2 regions of the Kribbella sp. NPDC051137 genome follow, and region 2 is predicted to be linked to the other one. Evidence: riboswitches for the same ligand, from Rfam matches in the RefSeq annotation. Region 2 holds a riboswitch; the other holds the start of a gene.
The links. A riboswitch is a leader RNA that binds a small molecule or an ion and turns the genes downstream of it on or off. The one in region 2 is predicted to bind FMN.

Region 1 (10,847 bases), on a different contig from region 2:
CCTCCACCGGACGCCCTTCGCGGAGACGCTTGTCGAAGTGGTTCACCAGGTGCGTCAACGGCACCGTCATCACCAGGTAGAAGATGCCCGCGAGCAGCAACGGCGAGAGGTTGCCGTTGGTCGCGGCCGCGTCCTGGCCGATCCGGAACAGTTCGCGCTGACTCGCGAGCAGGCCCAGGAAGTACACCAGGCTGGAGTCCTTCACGAGCGCGATGAACTGGTTCACCAGCGCCGGCAGCACTCGTCGTACTCCTTGCGGGATGACGACCAGCCGCATGCCGCTGGGGTAGCTGAACCCGAGCGCGCGGGCCGCCTCGAGCTGACCCTTCTCCACGCTCTGGATCCCGGACCGGAAGATTTCCCCGATGTACGCCGAGGCGATCAGCGAGAGCGCGAGGATGCCGAGCGGGTACGGGTTCGGGCCCCACCAGTGCCGGGTGACGGGGGAGAGGCCCTGGCCGATCAGCAGGATGGTCAGAATCGCGGGCAGACCGCGGAAGATGTCGGTGTAGATCTTCGCCGGCCAGCGCAGCCACGGTCTCCGGGACAGGGCGAGGACCGCCACGATCATGCCGAGCACAGTGCCCAGCACGACCGAGGCGGCCGCCAGGATCAGCGTGTTGACCAGCCCGACCTTCAGCATCTCGGGCAGTACTTCCTTCATCGACTCCCAGTCGAGGAAGGTGTCACGCAGGGTGGACCAGATGTCCATCAGGCTTTGGGAGCCGTGAACTTGACCGATCCGCTGCCCGGCTTGAAGTTCGCCGGTACGGCGCGGCCCGGGTAGTACTGCTCGACCAACTTGGTCCAGGTGCCGTCGGCGATCACCTCGTCGAGCGCCTTGTTGACGGCCTCGCGGAGCTTGTCGTTGTTCTTCGCGACGGCGAACGCCATCGGCGCGTCACTCAGCTCCTTGGCGGCCAGGATCACCGTGCCGCCGCCCTGCTCCTTGGCCATCTTCTCGCCGATCTCGGCGGGCGAGACCCACGCGTCCGCCGTACCGGCCTTGAGCTGGCCGAGGGCGGCGTTGTAGTTCGGCACGCGGACCGGGTTCAGGCCCTTGCCGGTGGCGTAGTCGTCCTGAACGGTGCCCTGCACCACCACGACGCGCTTGCCTGGCAGCTGGTCGAACTTCGTGATGCCGGAGTCCTTGGTTGTGTTCAGCCCGAGGTAGCCGAAGTCGTAGCCGTTGCTGAAAGCAACTGTCTTCTTGCGGGCCTCGGTGACCGTGATCGAGGAGCTGCCGAGATCGAACTGGCCGCCGTTCACCTGCGACAGCAGCGCCGAGAAGTCGGTGCCGACGAACTCGGGCTTCAGGTTCAGCTTCGCCGCGACCGCGGTGATCAGGTCGTTGTCGAAACCGGTGAACTTGCCGTCCTTCACGTACACGTTCGGCGGCGCGTCGGTCAGCGTCCCGATCCGCAGCGTCCCGGGCTGCATCAGCCCGAGGTCCGGGCCGGCCGCGGAATCCTTCTTGTCGCTGCCGCAGGCAACCATCGCCGCCGTCAAGGTGATAGCCCCGACTACTGCGACAACCCGCCGAAACGCACGCACAACTGTCTCCTCACACCGTCAACGAACGCAGGGCGATCGGCCCCGCCGTGGCAACCCAACACCAGGGTTCCCGGTTCGTATTCCAGCGCGACGAGGCGTGAGACGGCGGCCGAAGTCGAGTCGGCCTGTGCTATATCAGACGATCAGCCGTGATGCTGCTCATAGTGCGCGAGGGCGTCGGCGGTCCGACCGGTGCCGTAGGCAAGCAGTAGCTCGGCGACGGCCGGCGACTCCTCCGCCGCGGCCGCGGCGGCCCGCTGGATCTCGTCGGCCGAGGCGACCGAGCGGAACAGGTCCTGGAGCTCCCGCACGACCGCGCGAGCGGGCAGCTCGGCGCGTCCCAGGGGGTCGGGATAAGTCGCGTGCCAGGCCTCGACCGGTCGCTCGGCGGAGAGGCCGGCGGGGGCGGCGAACGGCGTCGGCGCGCCCGCCGCCGGACTCGAGGCCTCGCCCGCTGCGCCGCCCGGGCGGCGCAGGTGGTTGTTCGTGGTCGCGCTGGTGTAGGCGCCGGTCGTCGACCGGATCGACGCCAGCTCGATCGCCACCCGCTCCGGCAGCAGCGCGTCGGCGACCGCGACGTCCGCGAGCTCGGAGACGGCGCGCAGCCGGGACACCACGGCCGGATTGCCGATCTTCACCCGCTGCGCGCTGACCAGTTGGGAGAGCATCGGCGCGGACAGCCCGATCACCTGCGCGAGCCCGCCCTGCGTCAGGCCGAGTGCCTGGGTGACTCTGCGCACCACCTCGCCCAGCGGCTCGCCGTACAGCTCGACCTGTTGCTTCAGGTTCTGCGTGCTCTGTTCCATCCCTCGTGCTCCTCCGCTCGGCGCCGTCCGTTGGCACCTGCAAAGATCTTCGCACTTGCGAACGACAATTTCCAGTGCAACGCCGCTTGACATTTGCGATCGCAAACTGCCAAGGTTTGCGGCAGCGAATCTCACCGGAGGAAACGATGACGACTCACCACGGACACCGCCGGCTGGCGGTGTGGGCGCTTCTCGCCGTCACGCTGACCGCGATTCTCGGCGGCCTGACGGCACCGGAGGCGCTCGCGGACCCGGATCCGGGCGGCGGCAAGCTCGTCCTCGTGCTCGACTCGTCCGGCTCGATGGCAGAGCCGGCCGGCGACGGGCACACGAAGATCGTGGCTGCCCGGACCGCCCTGTCCAGCGTGGTGACCAAGCTCCCCGCGAGCGCCCAGGTCGGCCTCCGGGTGTACGGCGCGACCGTCTTCAAACGCACCCAGGCAGGCGCCTGCACCGACACCCAGCTGACCGTCCCGATCGGGACCGGCAACAGGCCGCAGTTGCAGTCCGCCATCGCCAAGTACAAGCCGTACGGCGAGACCCCGATCGCCTATGCGCTCCAGCAGGCCGCGAAGGACCTCGGCCCGACCGGTCAGCGCACGATCGTGCTGGTGTCCGACGGCGAGGCGACCTGTGCGCCGGAGCCGTGCGCGGTCGCCCGCTCGATCGCCCAGCAGGGCATCGACCTGAAGATCGACGTGGTCGGCTTCCGGGTCGGCGGGAAGGCCCGTAGCCAGCTCCAGTGCGTGGCGCGTGAAGGTCGCGGCGACTACTACGACGCCGACTCGACCGTCGACCTGGAGGCCGGGCTGGACCGGTTGTCGGTGCGTGCGTTCCGCCCGTTCCGGATCTCCGGCACGCCGGTGCAGGGCGGTGCCCAGCAGGAAGGTGCGCCGGTGCTTGCCCCCGGCCACTACACCGACACCTTCGGCGACGACGCGACCGCGAAGTACTACGTGATCAAGCGCACGATGGCGAAGTCGACCCTGCGCGCCGGCGTCGCGTTCCGGCGGCCCTCCGGCGGCAGCTTCGTCCTGAAGGCCGAGGTCAAGCTGAACACCCTCGGTGGTGAAGCCTGCGGCTGGAGTTATCCGCTGGCCTTCGACGGTGACCAGGGTGTCGCGACCGGTGCCGCGTCCAGCTGGGCCGGCGACTACCCGAAGGAGTGCACGACCGGCGACCGGTTGGTCCTCACCGTGTCGGCCGGCGACGCCTACCGCGAGATGAAGGGGGTTCCGTACGAGTTGCGGATCGACGAGGAGCCACCGGTCGACGCCACGGCGAACCTGCCCACCAGGGCCGGTGACCCGACGTGGACGCCGATGCCCGGTTCCACGCCTCGCGAGGTCGTCCCCGGGTCGAGCTTCGCCGACGCGCCGTACCTTGCGGCCGGCAGCTACAAGACCACGCTGATGCCTGGCGAGGTCCAGCTGTACAAGGTGAAGGCCGACTGGGGTCAGCGGCTGCAGGCGCAGGTGAGCATCCCGCAGCTCGGGGCGGCCACCGCGAAGGCGTTCGGCACCCTGAGGTACCTCGACATGGGGCTGATCGCACCGACCGGCGAGGACGCTCTCGCGATCTTCGCGAAACAGGTCCCCGGCAATGCCGGCCGACGTGGGGTCATCACGCCGCGGGGCTCGGTCAAGGGCACCACCACGAAGGAGATCCGCTACCTCAACCGCGAAGGCCCGAACTCGATGGACGGCGGCAGCTCGACGGCCGGTGACTACTACGTCGCCGTCTCGCTGAGCCGCAAGGACGAGGACCGCGCGTTCGCGATCCCGATGACGCTGACCATCGGATTGCCGGGCACCGCCGGCGCGGGCAAGCCCGAGTACGTCGACGGCGCCACCCCGGTCGACGGCGGCACCGTCACCCCGACCTCCAGCCCGACGGAGTCCCCGTCCGCTACGCCGTCCGAGTCCTCCGGCTCGGGCTCCGGCGACAAGACCGAGGCGGGTGCACCGGTCGCCGGGCGCTCCGACACCGACAGCGGTACGCCGATCGCCCTGGTCGCGGGCCTCTCGGGTGGCGGCGTAGTACTCCTGCTGGTCGGCCTGCTGCTGGTAGTGCGCCTCCGCCGCACCCCGGCCGCGCACCAGGCCGGGCAGTACCCGGGTGGGCAGCACCCCAACGGGCCGCAGCAGCCCAACGGGCCGCAGCATCCGGGCGGGCAGCAGCCGGACCGACCGCAGTATCCGGGTGGGCAACAAACCAACGGGCCGCAGCATCCGGGTGGGGAGCAGCCCAACGGGCCGCAGTACCCGGGTGGGCAGCAGCCGGACGGGCCGCAGTACCCCGGGCAGCCTCGCCGCTGACCAGCACGACCGTTGACGAGCCTCGGCCGAATGTCCGGCCGGGGCTCGTCCCGTACATCCGCCGGTTGGCTTGGTCGGCGGGGCTCGCGTGTGAGGGCGGGCGTCTGGTGTTCGCGGTGCGGGTTCGCCCGGGGGAGGCGGTAGGTTCTGGGCGGTGGAGGCGTTTGCGGGACGGTTTCGGCTGATCGACCTGATCGGGACCGGCGGCATGGGTTCGGTGTGGCGCGCGTGGGACCTGCGGCGGTCGACGTACGTGGCCGCGAAGGTTCTCGGGCAGCACGATGCCGCGACGCTGCTGCGGTTCGTCCGGGAACAGTCGCTGCGGATCGAGCACCCGCACGTGATCGCGCCGCACGGGTGGGCCGCGGACGACGACAAGGTCGTGTTCGCGATGGACCTGGTCCGGGGCGGCTCGGTGGCGACCCTGCTCGGCGACCACGGCCCGCTGCCGACGGCGTACGTCGCCGTACTGCTGGATCAACTCCTGCGCGGGCTGTCCGCCGTACATGCGGCGCGGGTCGTACATCGCGATGTGAAACCTGCCAACCTGCTGCTGGACGTCACCGGCACCGGCCGGCCGCACCTGCGCTTGTCGGACTTCGGCGTCGCAGGCCTCCTCGACGAGCCGCGGATGACCCGGCAGAGCATGATCCTCGGCACCCCCGGCTACCTGGCCCCAGAGCAGTTGGAAGGCGCCGACCCCGACCCCCGCCAGGACCTGTACGCCGTCGGCGCCGTAGCCGCCGAACTCCTGACCGGCGAACGTCCCACGTCCGACGGCAGCCTGTCGATCCCGGTAGGCCCGCTCTCCGAGCTCATCCACCACCTCACCGCGCCCGACCCGTCCGATCGCCCCACCTCAGCCGCAGCCGCCGCCCAACTCCTCGCCACCGCTACAACCGGCCTTCCCCACACCTGGCCCACGGCCCCCGACGCCCCCGAGGTCTTCGACCAACTCCCACCCCTCCCACCACCCTGGACCCCCACAGGCCCCCAACCACCAGCCCCCAACCAACCACCCCCAAGCCCCCAACCCCCCGCGGGCTCCCGACCACCCGCGAGCTCCCAGCCGCCCGCGAGCTCGCAGCCGCCCGCGAGCGCCCGACCACCCGCGAGCGCCCGACCACCCGCGAGCGCTCAACCACCCGCGAGCAACCAATCACCCCCAAGCACCCAGCCGCCCGCGGGCTCCCGACCCCCCGCGAGCACCCGACCCCCCGCGAGCTCCAAACCACCCGCGGGCTCCCGACCACCCGCGAGCACCCGACCACCCGTTCGGGTTGCTCCTGTTGGAGTTGCCGCGGCTGGTGGGCGTGGGAGGCGGGGATTGTGGTGGGTGGCGGGAGGTTGTTTGGTCGGAGCCGTGGGGTTGTTGGGGAGTGCTGCTTGGTTGGTGTTCCGGTGAGGGGTAAATCGCGGGACGGGTAGCGCCGGTGGTGGAAGACTGCTGGAGATGGACTCGACAGCAGTCACCGCGCCGGTCGGGGAGCGACTGCGGCTGTTGGTGGCTGCGCTGGCGATCACGACCACGGTCGGCTACGGCGTACTGAGTTACGCGTTCAGCGCGCTGCTCGGGCCGATGAGCCGGGAGTTGGCGGTTTCCACGACCACGGCCGTCGGCGCATCGACCACCGCCGTACTGGTGAGCGGCCTGATCTCGATCCCGGTCGGGCGGCGGCTGGATGTGCGCGGCGGGCGCGGGCTGATGACGACCGGCTCGATCCTCGCCGCGCTCGCCGTACTCGGCTGGTCCCAGGTGCAGAACACCTTCCAGCTGTACGCCGTGTTCGTCGCGATCGGTGTCGCCTCGGCGATGGTGCTCTACCCGCCCGCCATGGCCGTCGTGGTCGCCGTCGCCGCGCCCGCCAGAAGAACCAACTCCATTCTCACCATCACGCTCGTCGGCGGCCTGGCGAGCTCGATCTTCATCCCACTCACCGGCTACCTCGCGCAGACCTTCGGCTGGCGCACCGCCCTCGCCGTACTGGCAGGCATCCTCGCGCTCATCACCATCCCGCTGCACCTGTTCGCCGTACCCCGGCAGACCCCGAGGCCACTGACCAGCGCAACACCGGCGAAATCACCGGCCAGAGTTCTCAGGGACCCAGGTTTCTGGCTCCTCGCCGGTGCGTTCGTCGTGCACAGCGCGGCCCTCGCGGTGATCGCCGTCCACCTGGTCCTCTACCTGGTCACCCTCGGCCACCCGCCGGCACGGGCGGCGAGCCTGGCCGGCCTGCTCGGACTGTTGTCGGTGACCGGCCGGCTCGTGACCAGCGTGTCCGTCCGGTGGTTGCCGATGGCGACGATCACCTCGCTGATCCTGTTCGTCCAGGGCATCGCGATCGCCCTGCTACCGGTGGTCGGCCGGCACGTCGCCGGCGCGGTGGGCTGCCTGGTGCTGTTCGGGCTCGGGTTCGGGGTGTCGTCGATCGCGACGCCCGCGATCCTGCTGGACCGGTACGGCGCGACCGGGTTCGGCACGACCGCGGGCATGCTCGGTACGCCGACCACGATCGCGAAGGCGACCGGTCCGCTGGCCGGAGCCGGGCTGGCGGAGGCGTTCGGGTACCGGCCGCTGGTGCTCGCGGTCGCGGTGGCGTGTGTGGTCGCGGCGGCAGGCCTCGCGCTGACCCGGAGGGTCCGCCCGAGGGCCACGATGTGACCTGGGTCGTGGCGGGGGTTGGCGGAGGGGGCATACTTGAGGCACGAGTGAAACCCACTCGCGTGCTCCGGGGTCGGTGTAATTCCGAGCCGGCGGTGACAGTCCGCGACCCGTGACTTCGCAAGAAGAAGCGGTTGACCTGGTGGAATTCCGGGACCGACGGTGAAAGTCCGGATGGGAGGCGCACGCGGTCGGCGGGTGTGCTCTGGCGCCCGGTGGCGCGGAGCGCGGGCTGTGAGGCCCGCGGGACGCGGCGGCGAGGGTCCGGCGGCAACGGGCGAGAGTCCGGGGCGGCCGGCGGGACCGGTGAAACGGTTGCGGCGACGGAGCAGATGTGCCGAGCGAGGCCCCGGTAGTGCGTCCGTGACGACGAGGGGCCCCAGTAGTGAACGACGTGTCGCCGATGGATGTCGCGTGGATGCGGCGTGCCGTCGAGTTGGCCGCGCGCGGCACCGGCAGCACGCATCCCAACCCGGTCGTCGGTTGTGTGATCACCGCGAGCGACGGTCATCCGGTCGGCGAGGGCTTCCATGCCGTCGCCGGCGGTCCGCACGCCGAGGTCGTGGCACTCCGGATGGCGGGCGACCGGGCCCGCGGCGGTACGGCGTACGTGACGCTGGAGCCCTGTAACCACACCGGCCGGACCGGTCCGTGCGCGGACGCGCTGATCGAGGCGGGCGTCGCGCGCGTGGTGTACGCCGTACCGGATCCGAACCGTACGGCGGCCGGCGGCGCGGACAAGTTGCGCAGCAAGAACCTCGACGTCGTCGAGGGCGTACTGCGGGCCGAGGCCGAGGCGGTCAACCGCGTGTGGCTGCACAGCGTGCGGATCGGGCGGCCGTTCGTCACCTGGAAGTTCGCGACCACGCTCGACGGGCGGTCCGCGGCGCCGGACCGGACGAGCAGGTGGATCACCGGCCCGCTCGCCCGCGCCGACGTGCACCGGCTGCGGGCGGAGTGCGACGCGATCGTCGTCGGCACCCAGACGGTCCTGGCCGACGACCCGGAGCTCACCGTTCGGGACGAGAACGACGTACCCGTGGCGCGGCAGCCGTTGCGGGTCGTGGTCGGCGACCGGGAGATCCCGCCGACCGCGCGGGTCCGCAACGACCGCGCGGAGACCCTGCTGCTGCCCACTCACGATCCCGCCGAGGTGCTCCGGCAGCTGGACGACCGGCAGATCCGGCACGTCTGGCTCGAAGGCGGCCCGACACTGGCCGCCGCGTTCCTGCGCGCCGGTCTGGTCGACCAGATCGTGGCGTACGTCGCCCCGGCCGTGCTCGGCTCGGGGTACGCCGCGGTCGGCGATCTCGGCGCGGAATCGATCGACCACCTGCGGCGGTTCAAGCTAGCGGACGTCACCCGCCTCGGCGACGACGTCCGGCTCACCCTGGTTCCTCTGGGAGGAAAGTAGATGTTCACCGGCATCATCGAAGAACTCGGCACGGTCGAGTCCCTGGAGCTGCTCGACGGCGACGCGGCCCGACTCACCATCCGTGGACCGAGGGTGACCGAGGACGCGGCGCACGGCGCGTCGATCGCGGTCAACGGCTGTTGCCTGACGGTCGTCGAGTACGGCGGCGGCGTGTTCACCGCGGACGTGATGCGCGAGACGCTGCAGCGCACCAGCCTCGGCGGTCTCGGGAAGGGCTCGCCGGTCAACCTGGAGCGGGCGGTCGCCGCGCACGAACGGCTCGGCGGGCACATCGTCCAGGGGCACGTCGACGGTACCGGCACGATCGCGTCGCGGACGCCCGGTGATCGCTGGGAGGACGTCCGGATCGCGACCTCGCCGGAGATCCTGAAGTACGTCGCCGAGAAGGGCTCGATCGCGATCGACGGGGTGTCGCTGACGGTCACCGGCGTCGACGACGCGAGCGGCACGTTCGGGGTCAGCCTGATCCCGACGACGCTCGAGCTGACGGTGCTCGGCGCGAACAAGGTCGGCGACACGGTGAACCTCGAGGTCGACGTGATCGCGAAGTACGTCGAACGCCTGCTGACCGCGGGCGTCACCCCTTCTTCTGTTGCTGGAGGCAACAAGTGAACCCGATCAACTGGCTGTTGACCTCCCAGGTCACGATCGCCGGCTCGCCGGTGCTGGTCCGGGAGATCGTCGGCAACGTGTTCGGCCTGGCCAGCGCGCTGTTCGGGATGCGCCGGCTGGTCGCCGCGTGGCCGGTCGGCATCGTCGGCAACGTGCTGCTGTTCACGGTGTTCGTCGGCGGCATCTTCGACACCCCGCAGGACAAGGACCTCTGGGGGCAGGCCGGCCGCCAGGTGTTCTTCGCGTTGATCAGCCTGTACGGGTGGTACCGCTGGTACCAGACCCGGCACCAGGGCGCCGGGCAGGCGGTCCAGCCGCGCTGGGCGACGATGCGGGAGCGGCTGGAGCTGCTCGGGATCGGCGTGGTGCTCTACGCGATCGCGTACTTCGTGCTGAAGGCGCTCGGCTCCTGGGGCCCGCAGTGGGACGCGTGGATCCTCACCGGGTCGATCCTCGCGACGTACGGGATGGCCCGCGGGTTCGTCGAGTTCTGGCTGATCTGGGTCGCCGTCGACGTGGTCGGCGTACCGCTGCTGGTGCAGGCGAAGTTCTACCCGTCGGCGACGATGTACGTCGTGTACGGGCTGTTCTGCGTACTCGGGTTCGCGTCGTGGTGGAAGATCCAGAACCGCGAACGGGCCGCAACCCCCGAAGCTGTGGTGGTGGGCTGAGATGGGAACCGTGCTGAAGCTCGACACGATCGAGCACGCGATCGAGGAGATCCGGGCCGGCCGGCCGGTGATCGTCGTCGACGACGAGGACCGGGAGAACGAGGGCGACCTGATCTTCGCCGCGTCCAAGGCGACTCCGGAGCTGCTGGCGTTCCTGATCCGGTACAGCTCCGGCGTGGTGTGCGTGCCGATGGAAGGCGCCGAGCTCGACCGGCTCGGGATCCCGCTGATGACGCCGCACAACCGCGAGCGGATGCGGACGGCGTACACGATCTCCGTCGACGCGCGCGACGGGATCAGCACCGGCATCTCGGCGGCCGATCGGGCCCGGACGATCCGGGTACTCACGGATTCCGCGTCGGAGCCGTACGACCTGGTGCAGCCGGGGCACGTGTTCCCGCTGCGCGGGCGCGACGGCGGCGTACTGGTCCGTCCCGGGCACACCGAGGCGTCGATCGACCTGGCGCGGCTCGCCGGTCTGACTCCGGCGGCGGTGATCTCGGAGTTGGTGAACGACGACGGGACGATGAAGCGCGGGCAGGACCTGCGTACGTTCGCGGACGAGCACGGGCTGTTGCTGGTGTCGATCGACGACCTCATCCGCTACCGGCGGCGGAACGAGACGCAGATCCAACGGGTCGCGACCACGACGTTGCCGACGCAGTACGGCGATTTCGTTGCCCACGGCTACCGGAACACGGTGGACGGTTCGGAGCAGCTCGCGCTGGTCCGCGGCTCGCTCGACGACGGGCCGACGCTGGTGCGGTTGCACTCGGAATGCCTGACCGG
Region 2 (10,847 bases):
CGGGAGAAGCGGGAGTCAAGGGTGAAGCCGAGCAGACGCCGGGTGATCATCGACACCGATGCCAAGAACGAGGCCGACGACCAGTTCGCGATCGTGCACGCACTGTTGTCGCCGACCTTCGACGTCCGCGGGCTGATTCCCGCGCACTTCGGCACCCACCGGTCGGACCGGAGTATGGAGGAGTCCCGCGAGGAGATCGACCTGCTGCTGGATCTGACGGACCTCACCGGCAAGGTCACCGTCGCGAACGGCGCGACCACCGGCATCCCGGACGAACGGACCCCGCTGGACTCGCCCGGCGCGCGGCTGATCATCGAGGAGTCCGAGCTGGCCTCGAAGAACGACCCGCTGTTCGTGGCGTTCCTCGGCCCGATCACCGACATGGCGTCGGCGATCCTGCTCGAGCCCGACCTGGTGAACCGGGACGTGATCGTGATCTGGATCGGCGGCCGCGGCTACAACGGCTACGCGGCCGACCACCGGATGGAGTTCAACCTGTCGAACGACATCCACGCCGCGAACGTCGTGTTCGGCTCGGGCATCACCGTCTGGCAGGTCCCGAGCGACGTCTACACGATGGTCTCGGTCAGCTATGCGGAGCTCGAGGACAAGATCGGCGACGCCGGCCCGCTCGGTCGCTACCTGATCGACCAGCTGGTCGAGTGGAACGCGACGTACCACGGCGAGCCGATCGAGTCCCGCTCGCTCGGCGACTCGCCCGCGATCTCCCTGATGCTCTACCCGCACAGCGGCAACTTCCGGACCCGTCCGGCGCCCCGCTTCGGTGTCGACGGCTGGTACCTGCCCGGCACCGACAACCCGATCCAGGTCTGCGAACAGGTCGACGTCCGCTTCCTGCTGGAAGACATGTTCGCCAAGATCCGCCGCTTCGCCCGCTCACGGGCTGAATCCGCCCCACACCAAGGAGAATCCAAACCATGACTGAGATGCCGGTCTTCGGCGCAGGTATCTGGCACTTCGCCACCTACAAGGACCGCTACGCCACCGACGGGTACGGCGAGCCCGTCGGTCTGCTGGAGCAGATCGACCGGGCCGGCGCGGTCGGCGACCTGTCCGTCGTCGACCTGAACTGGCCGTTCGCCGGGTACGACGGAACGCTCGACGACGTGAAGGCCGCGCTGCGGCGGAACAACCTGAAGGCGATCGCGATCACCCCGGAGATCTACACCAAGGACTTCGTCAAGGGATCGTTCACCAACCCGGACCCCGCCGTACGCAAGCAGGCGCTGGAACTGTTGCACCAGGCAACCGAGCTGGCGAAGGACCTCGGCTGCTCGTACGTGAAGCTGTGGCCGGGCCAGGACGGCTGGGACTACCCGTTCCAGGTGAACTACCACGACGTCTGGAACCTGGCGCTGGACGGGCTGAAGGAGCTGGTGTCGGCGCATCCCGACATCAACTTCGTGATCGAGTACAAGCCGCGTGAGCCGCGGGTGAAGATCATCTTCCCGAACGTCGCCCGGACCCTGCTCGGCATCGAGAAGATCGGTCTACCGAACCTCGGCATCCTGCTCGACTTCGGCCACTCGCTGTACGGCCTGGAGACGCCGGCGGACGCGGCGCAGCTGGCGATCGACTACGGCCGGCTGTTCGCGATCGACGTGAACGACAACCTGCGCGGCTGGGACGACGACATGGTGGTCGGCTCGGTGCACCTGGTGGAGACGTTCGAGTTCTTCCACACGCTACGGAAGAACAACTGGGACGGCGTCTGGCAGCTCGACCAGTTCCCGTTCCGCGAGGACAGCGTGCAGGCGGCGAAGCAGGCGATCACGTTCCTGAAGGCGATCCACCACGCGCTCGACGTCCTCGACGACGACGCGTTGGCCGCCGCGCAGGCCTCCCACGACGCACTGGCCGCGCAGAAGCTGGTCCAGAAGGTCCTGCTGAGTTCGATGGCGGAAATCGTATGAGTTTGACTGTCGAGCACGCGACACTGCCGGTGCTCGGGCGGTTGCCGGTCCACAGCAGCCGTGCCGAGCAGATCGCGCACATCGCCGAGGCCGCCAAGCAGATCCGGATCCAGGACCTCAAGCTCGTCCACCACGCCGGCGCCGGGCACATCGGTGGCGATTTCTCCGCGATCGACATCCTGGCCACGCTGTACGGCGCGGTCCTGGACATCTCACCGGACACCGTGAACGACCCGGAACGCGACCGCTTCATCCTCAGCAAGGGGCATGTCGCGGGCGCGCTCTACACCACGCTGGCGGCCTTCGGTTTCCTGCCGGTGGAAGAACTTTCCACGTTTCTGAAACCGTTGTCCGCGCTCAACGGGCACCCGAACCGGAACAAGGTGGCCGGCGTCGAGGCGAACACCGGCCCGCTCGGGCACGGCCTCCCGGTCGCGGTCGGGCACGCGCTGTCGGCGAAGCTCGACGTCTCGTTGCGCCGTACGTACGTGCTGGTCGGGGACGGCGAACTGCAGGAGGGCTCGAACTGGGAGGCGATGATGGCGGCCTCGCAGTACCAGCTCGACCGGCTGACCGTGATCGTCGACCGGAACCGGCTGCAGCAGGGCGCGACCACCAAGGAGACCAACGACCTCGACCCGCTGCCGGAGAAGGCGGCGGCGTTCGGGTTCGCGGTCGTCGAGGTGAACGGGCACGACCACGGCGAGCTGCTCGACGTGCTGTCCGCGGTCCCGTTCCGGCCGGGCAAGCCGACCTTCGTGATCGCGCACACGCACAAGGGCCACCCGATCTCGTTCATGAGCAACAACGTCGCCTGGCACCACCGCGTACCCGATGCCGCTGAGTACCAGCAGGCCCTGAAGGAGCTTCGATGACCGTCCTTGAGACCCGGTCGATCGCCGACCAGCCGCGGTACGACTGCCGGGACGCGTACGTCGAGACGCTCGCCGAGCTCGCGCACGCCGACCACCGGATCGTTGGCGTCGTCAACGACTCGGTCGGGTCCAGCAAGTTGACCAGCTTCCGGAAGGCGTTCCCGGACCGGTTGATCAACGTCGGGATCGCCGAGCAGGACATGGTCGGCGTCGCCTCCGGGCTGGCCAACGGCGGCCGGATCCCGTTCGTGTCGGCTGCGTCCTGCTTCCTCACCGGCCGCGCGCTCGAGCAGATCAAGGCCGACGTCGCGTACTCGAACACCAACGTGAAGCTCTGCGGGATGAGCCCCGGCGTCGCGTACGGCGAACTCGGCCCGACGCACCACTCGATCGAGGACATCGCCTGGCTGCGGGCGATCGCGGGGATCCGGATCATCGTCCCGGCGGACCCGATCGAGACGGCGGCGGCGCTCCGCTGGGCGGCCGCGACGGAGGGACCGGTGTTCATCCGGGTCAGCCGGATGAGCGTGCCGAAGGTGTACCCCGAGGACTACACGTTCGAGCTCGGCAAGGCGATCACGGTGCGCGAAGGCAGCGACGTGACCGTGATCAGCAACGGGACCGTGCTGTGGCGGGCGCTGGCCGCCGCCGAGCTGCTGGCCGCGGAGGGGATCTCGGCGCGGGTGCTGTCGATGCCGACGGTGAAGCCGTTGGACGTCGACGCTGTCGTCGCTGCGGCGCGGGAGACGGCCGGCATCGTGACCGCCGAGGAGGCGGTGGCCGGCGGCGGTCTCGGCGGAGCGGTGGCCGAGACCGTCGTACAGCATCATCCGGCGCGGGTGTCGATGCTCGGCTTCACCGAGTTCGCACCGACCGGGTCGGCCGGTTACCTGCTGGACCGGTACGGGCTGTCGGCCGAGGGCATCGCCGGAGCCGCCCGCACGCTGGTCACGACAGGTAGCTGACGAGATCCGCGATCGAGATCATCGCGAAGCCATGAGCGTCGGCGAACGCGCGCAGGTCCGCACCTGTCATCAGCGTGCCGTCGTCGTTCATGAGCTCGCCGATCACACCGACCGGCGGGAGACCGGCCAGCCGGACGAGTTCGACAGTGGCCTCGGTGTGACCGGGCCGCTGCCGGACTCCACCGTCGACGGCCCGCAACGGCAGGATGTGACCGGGCCGGATCAGGTCCGCGGGCCGCGCCGTCGGATCGGCCAGTACGCGGACGGTCCGCGCCCGGTCCGCGGCGGAGATGCCGGTACCGACACCGGTCGCCGCGTCCACGGAGACGGTGTACGCCGTTCGCAGACTGTCCTGGTTGTCCGGGACCATCAGCGGGAGCTCGAGCCGGTCCAGGACCTCGGAGGTGGTCGGCGCGCAGACGTATCCGCTGGTGTGACGGACGAGCAGCGCCATCAGTTCGGTAGTCGCGAGGCTCGCGGCGAAGGTCAGGTCGCCTTCGTTCTCACGGTCCTCGTCGTCGACGACCACGACCGGCCGTCCGGCGGCGATCTCGGTGACGGCGTGTTCGATGGTGTCCAGGCTGGTGATGGTGTTCACGTTCGTTGTCCTCTCGGCCTGGCACTCCGGGGCAACGACAGACCCCACGCCCCGGTTTCAGGGACGTGCGGTTGCCACGTGCGTCTTCCCATCCGGACTTTCACCGTCGGTCCCGGAGTTCCACCAGGTCAACCGCTCCTTCTTGCGAAGTCACGGGTCGCGGACTGTCACCGCCGGCTCGGAATTTCACCGACCCCAGAGCACGTGTGTTCTTCTCCTCCTCAGCTTAACGGCAACCAGCACCCCGGGAGTGTCATGTCCATCTCATCCCCGTCTGGCACGACGCGGCGCGTTCGGGACCGAGCCGCGGGACACGCCGGAGAGTCCATTGCCTGATGTTGGTGGCGCACCGAGGGTCTACATCTGCCTATAGTCCAGTTTGATCGTGTTGAGAGGGGTGTCGTGAACAGCAACCGCGCGGTGCGCCAGCCGGGGCTGGACGAGCTGCGGCTGCTTGCGAAGGTGGCCCGGATGTACCACGAGAAGGGCATCCGGCAACCGCAGATCGCCGCCGAGCTGAACCTGTCCCAGGCGCGCGTCTCGCGGATGCTCAAGCAGGCCGTCGAGGTCGGCATCGTGCACACCGTGGTGACCATGCCGAGCGGGGTGCACAGCGACCTCGAGGACGAACTGCAGGGGCGGTACGGCCTGCGGGACGCGGTCGTCGTGGACACGATCGGCGCCGGCGACGAGGTCCTGCCCGCGCTCGGGTCGGGCGCGGCGGCGTACCTGGACATGACCCTCACCGGCGGGCACGTGGTCGGGATCTCCTCCTGGAGCGAGACGCTGATCTCGGCCGTCGACCGGATGCCGCGCAAGAGCGTGCCGGTGGTCGACAAGGTGGTGCAGATCGTCGGCGGGCTGGGCGACGCGGCGGTGCAGATGCAGGCCACCCGGCTGACCGCGCGGTTCGCCGAGCTGACCGGCGGGATGCCGGTCTACCTGCCCGCGCCCGGCCTGGTCGGGACCCCCGCCGTACGCCGGGCGATGATGAACGACGTGTCAGTTCGCGACGTTCTGGGCACGTGGGGACAACTCACCGATGCCCTGGTCGGGATCGGCAGCCTCGAGCCCTCGCCGCTGCTGCAGCGCAGTGGGAACGCGGTTGCGGAGGCCGACCAGGACGAGCTCCGCAGGCTCGGTGCCGTCGGGGACGTGTGTTTCCGGTTCTTCGACGAAGAGGGAAAGCTCGTGCGCTCAACGTTCGACCAACGGGTCATCGGGGTGACCGCGAAGGAGCTGCTGGCGGTGCCGCGCCGGATCGGCGTGGCCGGCGGCGAACGCAAGTACTCCGCGATCCGCGCCGCCCTGCTCGGCGGCTGGGTGAACATCCTGATCACCGACCTCGCGATGGCCCATCGTTTGATCGATGGAGCCTGACGAGCAGCGGGAGGTCTACGCCACCATCGACCTGGCGTTGCGGGTCGGTGAGGTGCTGCTGTCCAGCGGCGCCGGTACGGCGGACGCGACCGCGACGATCCTCGGTGTCACCGCGGCCGGCGGGTTGCGCGGGTGCGAGGTCGACATCACGTTCACCTCGATGGCCGTCTCGTACCAGGAGGCGCCCGACGTCGCGCCCGAGACCCACATCCGGCTGGTCCGGTACCGCTCGCAGGACTTCTCCCGGCTGACCGACGTCGACCGGCTGGTACGGCGGTTCGCGCGCGGCGACCTGAGTCGCGAGGAGGCGTCTCGCGAGCTGGCCCGGCTGACGTCCGCGGGACCGCCGTACCCGCGGTGGAGTTCGGTGCTGGCCTGGGGCGTGATGGCCGGCGGCGCGACGCTGCTGCTCGGCGGCGGCTGGCTGATCACGCTGGTCGCGGTGCTGACCGCGATCGTCATCGAGATGAACAACCGCTGGTTCAACCGCCAACGGTTGCCCGCGTTCTACCAGCAGGTCGCCGGCGCGTTCGTCGCGACCGCGGTCGCCCTGGTGCTGTACTCCGTCCACGCGCCGGTGAAACCATCGCTGGTCGTTGCCGCGGGCATCATCATGCTGCTGGCCGGGATCGCCCTCACCGGTGCCGTCCAGGACGCGATCACCGGGTACTACGTGACCGCGGCGGCCCGCAGCCTCGAGGCGATGCTGCTCACCGGCGGGATCATCGCGGGCGTCTCGCTCGGACTCGCGCTGGCGCTGCGACTCGGGCTGAAGGTCGGGATCGAGCCGCAGACGATCCAGCTGGCGAACCTCCCGGTGATGGTGATCTCCGGCGCGGTGATGGCGGTCGCGTTCGCGTACGCGTCGTACGCGCCGCTGCGTGCCCTGCTGCCGGTCGCGGTGATGGGTGCGCTGGCCTCGCTGATCTTCACGTTGATGACCAGGGCGTCCTTCGGTCCGGCCTGGTCCACCGCGGCGGCTGCCTTCGTCGTCGGTCTCGGCGGGTACTCCGGCGGCCGGCGGACCGGCGTACCGCCGCTGGTCGTGGTGGTCGCCGGGTCGATCCCGCTGCTGCCGGGACTGACGATCTACAAGGGCCTCTACGAACTGACCGCGGGCGGCCAGCTGATCGGCATCGTCAGTCTCACCACCGCGGTCGCCATCGGCGTCGCGCTGGCGTCCGGGCTGATCCTCGGCGAGTACGTCGCCCAGCCGATCCGCCGCGAAGCCCGCCGCCTGGAAGACCGGTTGGCCGGCCCGCGCCTCGTCGGCCCGCGCCGCCCGGTCCGTCGCCGCACCAACCGCACCGGCCGACGCCGGCGCCGTACCCAGGACAGTTAGGAGACTTCCTCCAGGACAACGTCGTCGAGTTGCAGCCAGACGTCCTGGCTGTGCCCGAAGAAGCCGGCGTACAGCTGGATCAGCGACTGCTGCCCGGAGTTGAAGTCGACGCTGACCTGCGTGTACTGCGGATGGGCGCCGCCGGTCTGCTGCGCGATCGTCCGGCCGCGCAGGGTCCGGACGCCGAGCATCGTCTCGGAGTTGTTCTCCGCGGTCCGGACCCAGGCGGACAGCCGGTACCGGTGATTCGGCCGTACGGCGACCGTCTGCTGGAGCTGGTGGGCTCCGATCGAATCGCGGACGTACGCGTTGTTCGTGCCGCTGTGCGAGAGGTTGCTGCGGTCGATGCCGCCGGTGCCGCTCAGCTGCCAGGGCGCGGACGGCGTACCGCTGGTCTGGGCCTCGAAATCGGGATCACTGACCAGGTTGGTCGTCCGGCCGTCGTCGGTGAGCTTGGTGTGCATCAGGAACACGTTGTACGGATCCCACTGCGCCATCGTGAAGTACAGGTCCGGGCCCTGCGACCACGGATGCATGAAGGATCCGTAGAGCCCGGGGAAATCGGTGCCTTTGACAACGACCTGTTCGCCGCTCCACGGGCCGGTCAGGTCGGTCGCCGAGCGCAGCACGATCGAGGCGCGGTGCTCGTCGAGGTACATCATCAGCCACTTGCCGGTGTAGGCGTTCCACTGCACCGAGACCTCGCCGATCGGACCCGCCGCGACCGGTACGGCGGCGTCCTCCAGTGGTGACCAGGTCCGGCCGTCCCAGTAGCGCCACGCCTTCTTCTGCAGGACCTGCTGCTCGGGAACCCGGGCGAGGTGCGCGCTGCCGAACCGGCCGTTCGGCGTGCCGACCATGTATACGTATCCACCGCTCTTGGTGAGCGCCGTCATCTGGAAGTTGTCGTCCCAGGCCTTGGTGTTCTGCCAGCGGGCGCCGGCGTCCTTGGTCCAGGTCTCGCCGTTGTCGTCGGAGTACGCGAAGCCGGAGTAGTTCGTGAACCAGCTGCCGGCCGGTCCCCAGTAGTTGACCGACATGTACTGCACGTACTGGCGTTTACCGACCGAGATACCGGCGGTCGGGATCACCGTGTGCTCGTCGCGGTCGATCTTCTTGCAGGGCAGGAACTCCTTGGCGTGACCGGGCCGGTCCTCGGCGGCCGAGTCGAACGACATCCCGTCGCTCAGCTCGCGGTCGGTACTGCGGAGCAGCAGGTTGCACCGCCAGTCGATCGTGGCCTGGTCGCCGGCGCCGCCGCCCGGTCCGGTCCAGCCGCTGCCGTAGCTGTCGCCGAACGCGCTCAGGATCTCGCCGGAGCCGTTGTCCCAGAGGATGCCGAGGTCGGTCGCCTTCAACCCGAATCGCGCCTCGGTGTCGTTGATCGACTGCGGCCCGGTCAGCTTGGCGACGCGGTCGACGGGGGACGGTACGGCCGAGGCTTGGGCCGGGGTCGAGCGGTCGGCGGGCACCACGGCGGCCGCGATCAGGGCAGGGACGACCAACAACCATCGCTTCCGCATCAGGGTCTCCTCGGGCGGGTGGAGGTGTAGCCAGAAATCGATTTCCGCCACCGTAACCGGGGCTTTCGGCAGGGGTCAACGGGTGGCGTGTGCTTTACTGTCGATCGGTGCGATTCCACGGTGTGACGGTTGGACATTGTTGTCCGGGCCCGTCGGCTCTGCCGGGAGGCGGAGTGACCCGGATGTGACCGGGGCCATGCGGTGATACCCCGCTCTCAGCTCGGACCCCCTGAGGTCCCTGGCCATCGTTGAGTGATGGAGAGCGAAGCATGTTCACAGGACGTATCGAGAACGTGGGTACGGTCGCCGAGGTAGCCGGCGACGTTCTGCGGGTCGCGTCGGAGGTGCCGGTCGCAGCCGGCGGGGCGGTCTGTCTCGACGGGATCCGGTTCACCGCGGAGCCGGCGCCGCCGGGTGAGCTCCGGGTGGTCGTGACGGACGAGACCCGGCGACGTACGACGCTGGACCGGGTTGCTGCCGGTCTGCGAATGAACGTCGAACTGCCCGTGGCGGTCGGCGACCGCATCGACGGGCACTTGATCCAGGGACACGTCGAGGGCGTCGGCAGGGTGCTGCGCGTCGATGCGGAGCCGGCCGGACATCGGGTGTGGCTCAAGCCGCCGGAGCGGTTGCTGAGCCGGTTGGTGGCGAAGACGTCGATCGCGGTCGACGGCGTGAGTATCACGGTCGCGGAGGTCCTGAAGGATCGGTTCTCCGTCGTACTCGTACCGAACACGCTGACCAAGACCACCCTCGGCGCGCTGGCCGCGGGCGACCGCGTGAACCTCGAGAGCGACCTGCTCGTGCGGATGGCGCGGGACGGCACGGGCCTGAGTTGATGCGCGCCGTTGCGCAACTGCCGTGGGCGGGACAGCTCAGCGGCGAGGCCGGCGTACAGAAGGTGGTTGCCCAGATCGCCGCCGGCGGTGGGGTTGTCGTGTGGGATCCGACCGCCGAGAGCGAAGGGGACGTCGTCTTCGCGGGCGAGCGATTCCGGCCGGAGGCGATGCGGTTCCTGCTCACGCAGGCGTGCGGGCACACGACGGTCCCGTGTGCGCCGGAAGTGCTGCAGCGGTTGAAGATCGGGCCGATTCCGGGCGACGGGGATCGGCAGGGTACGGCGATGCACGTGCCGGTCGACCTGGCGTCGTCGGACGGCACCGGGGTGTCGGCGGCGGAACGGGCCGCGACGATCCGGCGGCTGGCGTCGCCGGATGCGGTGGCCGAGGACTTCCTGCGGCCAGGGCACGTCTTTCCGTTGGCGGCGCGGCCCGGTCTGCTGGCTGAGCGTGGCGGTCATACGGAGGCGACTGTCGCCCTGTGCAAGGCCGCCGGGCTTGCACCCGTCGGCGTTTGCTGCGAGGTGATGCGGACCGACGGGGTGATGGCGGGGCCGGCCGATCTGGAGCAGTTCGCGCTGCGGTGGGAGCTGCCGATGATCGACATCCACGATCTGGCGCGCTGGCTGTGAAGGGCACCGAGCTGTACGACGATCCCGAGTTCCTGCGCGGGTATCGCGAGCTGCGGCAGGCTCGGCTGGGGATCAACGACGCGTTGGAGATTCCGGCGATGGCGGCCGCGCTTCCGCCGGTCGAGGGGTTGCGCGTCGTGGATCTCGGGTGTGGCGAAGGGGATTTGGCGGTTCGGCTGGCTGAAGCGGGCGCTGCCGAGGTGATGGCGGTGGACGCCTCGGCGCAGATGCTCGCGGCGGCCGTACCGCATCCTCGGGTCCAGTACGTGCGGGCCGACCTCGCGCAGTTCAACGTGCCGCGTGGGTTCGCCGACCTGGTGGTGAGCAGTATGGCGTTGCACTACGTCGCGGACTTCGACGCCTTGGCCGGGCGGGTCTTCCGGTGGTTGAGGGACGCCGGGGCGTTCGTGTTCACGATCGAGCACCCGATGGTGACGGCGCCGATGGTGGCGGCTGACTGTGTGGTGGACGACTACGCCGACGAGGGGCGGCGGGAGCGGACGTGGTTCGTCGACGGAGTGGTGAAGTATCACCGGACCATCGGGACGGTGGTCGGCGTCCTGCGGCGGCACGGCTTCCGGCTGGAGCTGCTCGACGAGCCGCTCCCGACGGTGGACCAGGTCGCCGCCCAACCACATCTCGCGCTGCATCGCCGGCGCCCGCCGATCCTGCTGGTGTCGGCGCGGGCTTGACGAAATTTTATCCACGCGGGTAACTTTTACCCATGCGGATAAAACAGGGGACCGATCGAAGCCGTGG

Region 1: it holds a riboswitch for FMN, as region 2 does, so the genes downstream of both, ribD (bifunctional diaminohydroxyphosphoribosylaminopyrimidine deaminase/5-amino-6-(5-phosphoribosylamino)uracil reductase RibD) here and ribB (3,4-dihydroxy-2-butanone-4-phosphate synthase) in region 2, are expected to answer to the same signal.

The regions. Positions count from the first base shown of each region.
Region 1 is NZ_JBFBBI010000009.1:65,023-75,869, reverse strand. Features, by position in the region: gene AB0M51_RS40275 (amino acid ABC transporter permease) at 1-712, opposite strand, end outside; gene AB0M51_RS40270 (ABC transporter substrate-binding protein) at 712-1,554, opposite strand; gene AB0M51_RS40265 (DNA-binding protein) at 1,698-2,360, opposite strand; gene AB0M51_RS40260 (VWA domain-containing protein) at 2,507-4,678, shown strand; gene AB0M51_RS40255 (protein kinase) at 4,833-6,083, shown strand; gene AB0M51_RS40250 (MFS transporter) at 6,132-7,340, shown strand; FMN riboswitch at 7,399-7,531, shown strand; gene ribD (bifunctional diaminohydroxyphosphoribosylaminopyrimidine deaminase/5-amino-6-(5-phosphoribosylamino)uracil reductase RibD) at 7,744-8,754, shown strand; gene AB0M51_RS40240 (riboflavin synthase) at 8,755-9,387, shown strand; gene pnuC (nicotinamide riboside transporter PnuC) at 9,384-10,058, shown strand; gene AB0M51_RS40230 (bifunctional 3,4-dihydroxy-2-butanone-4-phosphate synthase/GTP cyclohydrolase II) at 10,060-10,847, shown strand, end outside.
Region 2 is NZ_JBFBBI010000005.1:798,433-809,279, reverse strand. Features, by position in the region: gene AB0M51_RS29835 (nucleoside hydrolase) at 22-942, shown strand; gene AB0M51_RS29830 (sugar phosphate isomerase/epimerase family protein) at 939-1,934, shown strand; gene AB0M51_RS29825 (transketolase) at 1,931-2,809, shown strand; gene AB0M51_RS29820 (transketolase C-terminal domain-containing protein) at 2,806-3,774, shown strand; gene ribB (3,4-dihydroxy-2-butanone-4-phosphate synthase) at 3,758-4,372, opposite strand; FMN riboswitch at 4,447-4,580, opposite strand; gene AB0M51_RS29810 (sugar-binding transcriptional regulator) at 4,775-5,752, shown strand; gene AB0M51_RS29805 (threonine/serine exporter family protein) at 5,742-7,094, shown strand; gene AB0M51_RS29800 (DUF4185 domain-containing protein) at 7,091-8,617, opposite strand; gene AB0M51_RS29795 (riboflavin synthase) at 8,887-9,456, shown strand; gene AB0M51_RS29790 (3,4-dihydroxy-2-butanone-4-phosphate synthase) at 9,456-10,088, shown strand; gene AB0M51_RS29785 (class I SAM-dependent methyltransferase) at 10,085-10,780, shown strand; gene AB0M51_RS29780 (TetR/AcrR family transcriptional regulator) at 10,813-10,847, shown strand, end outside.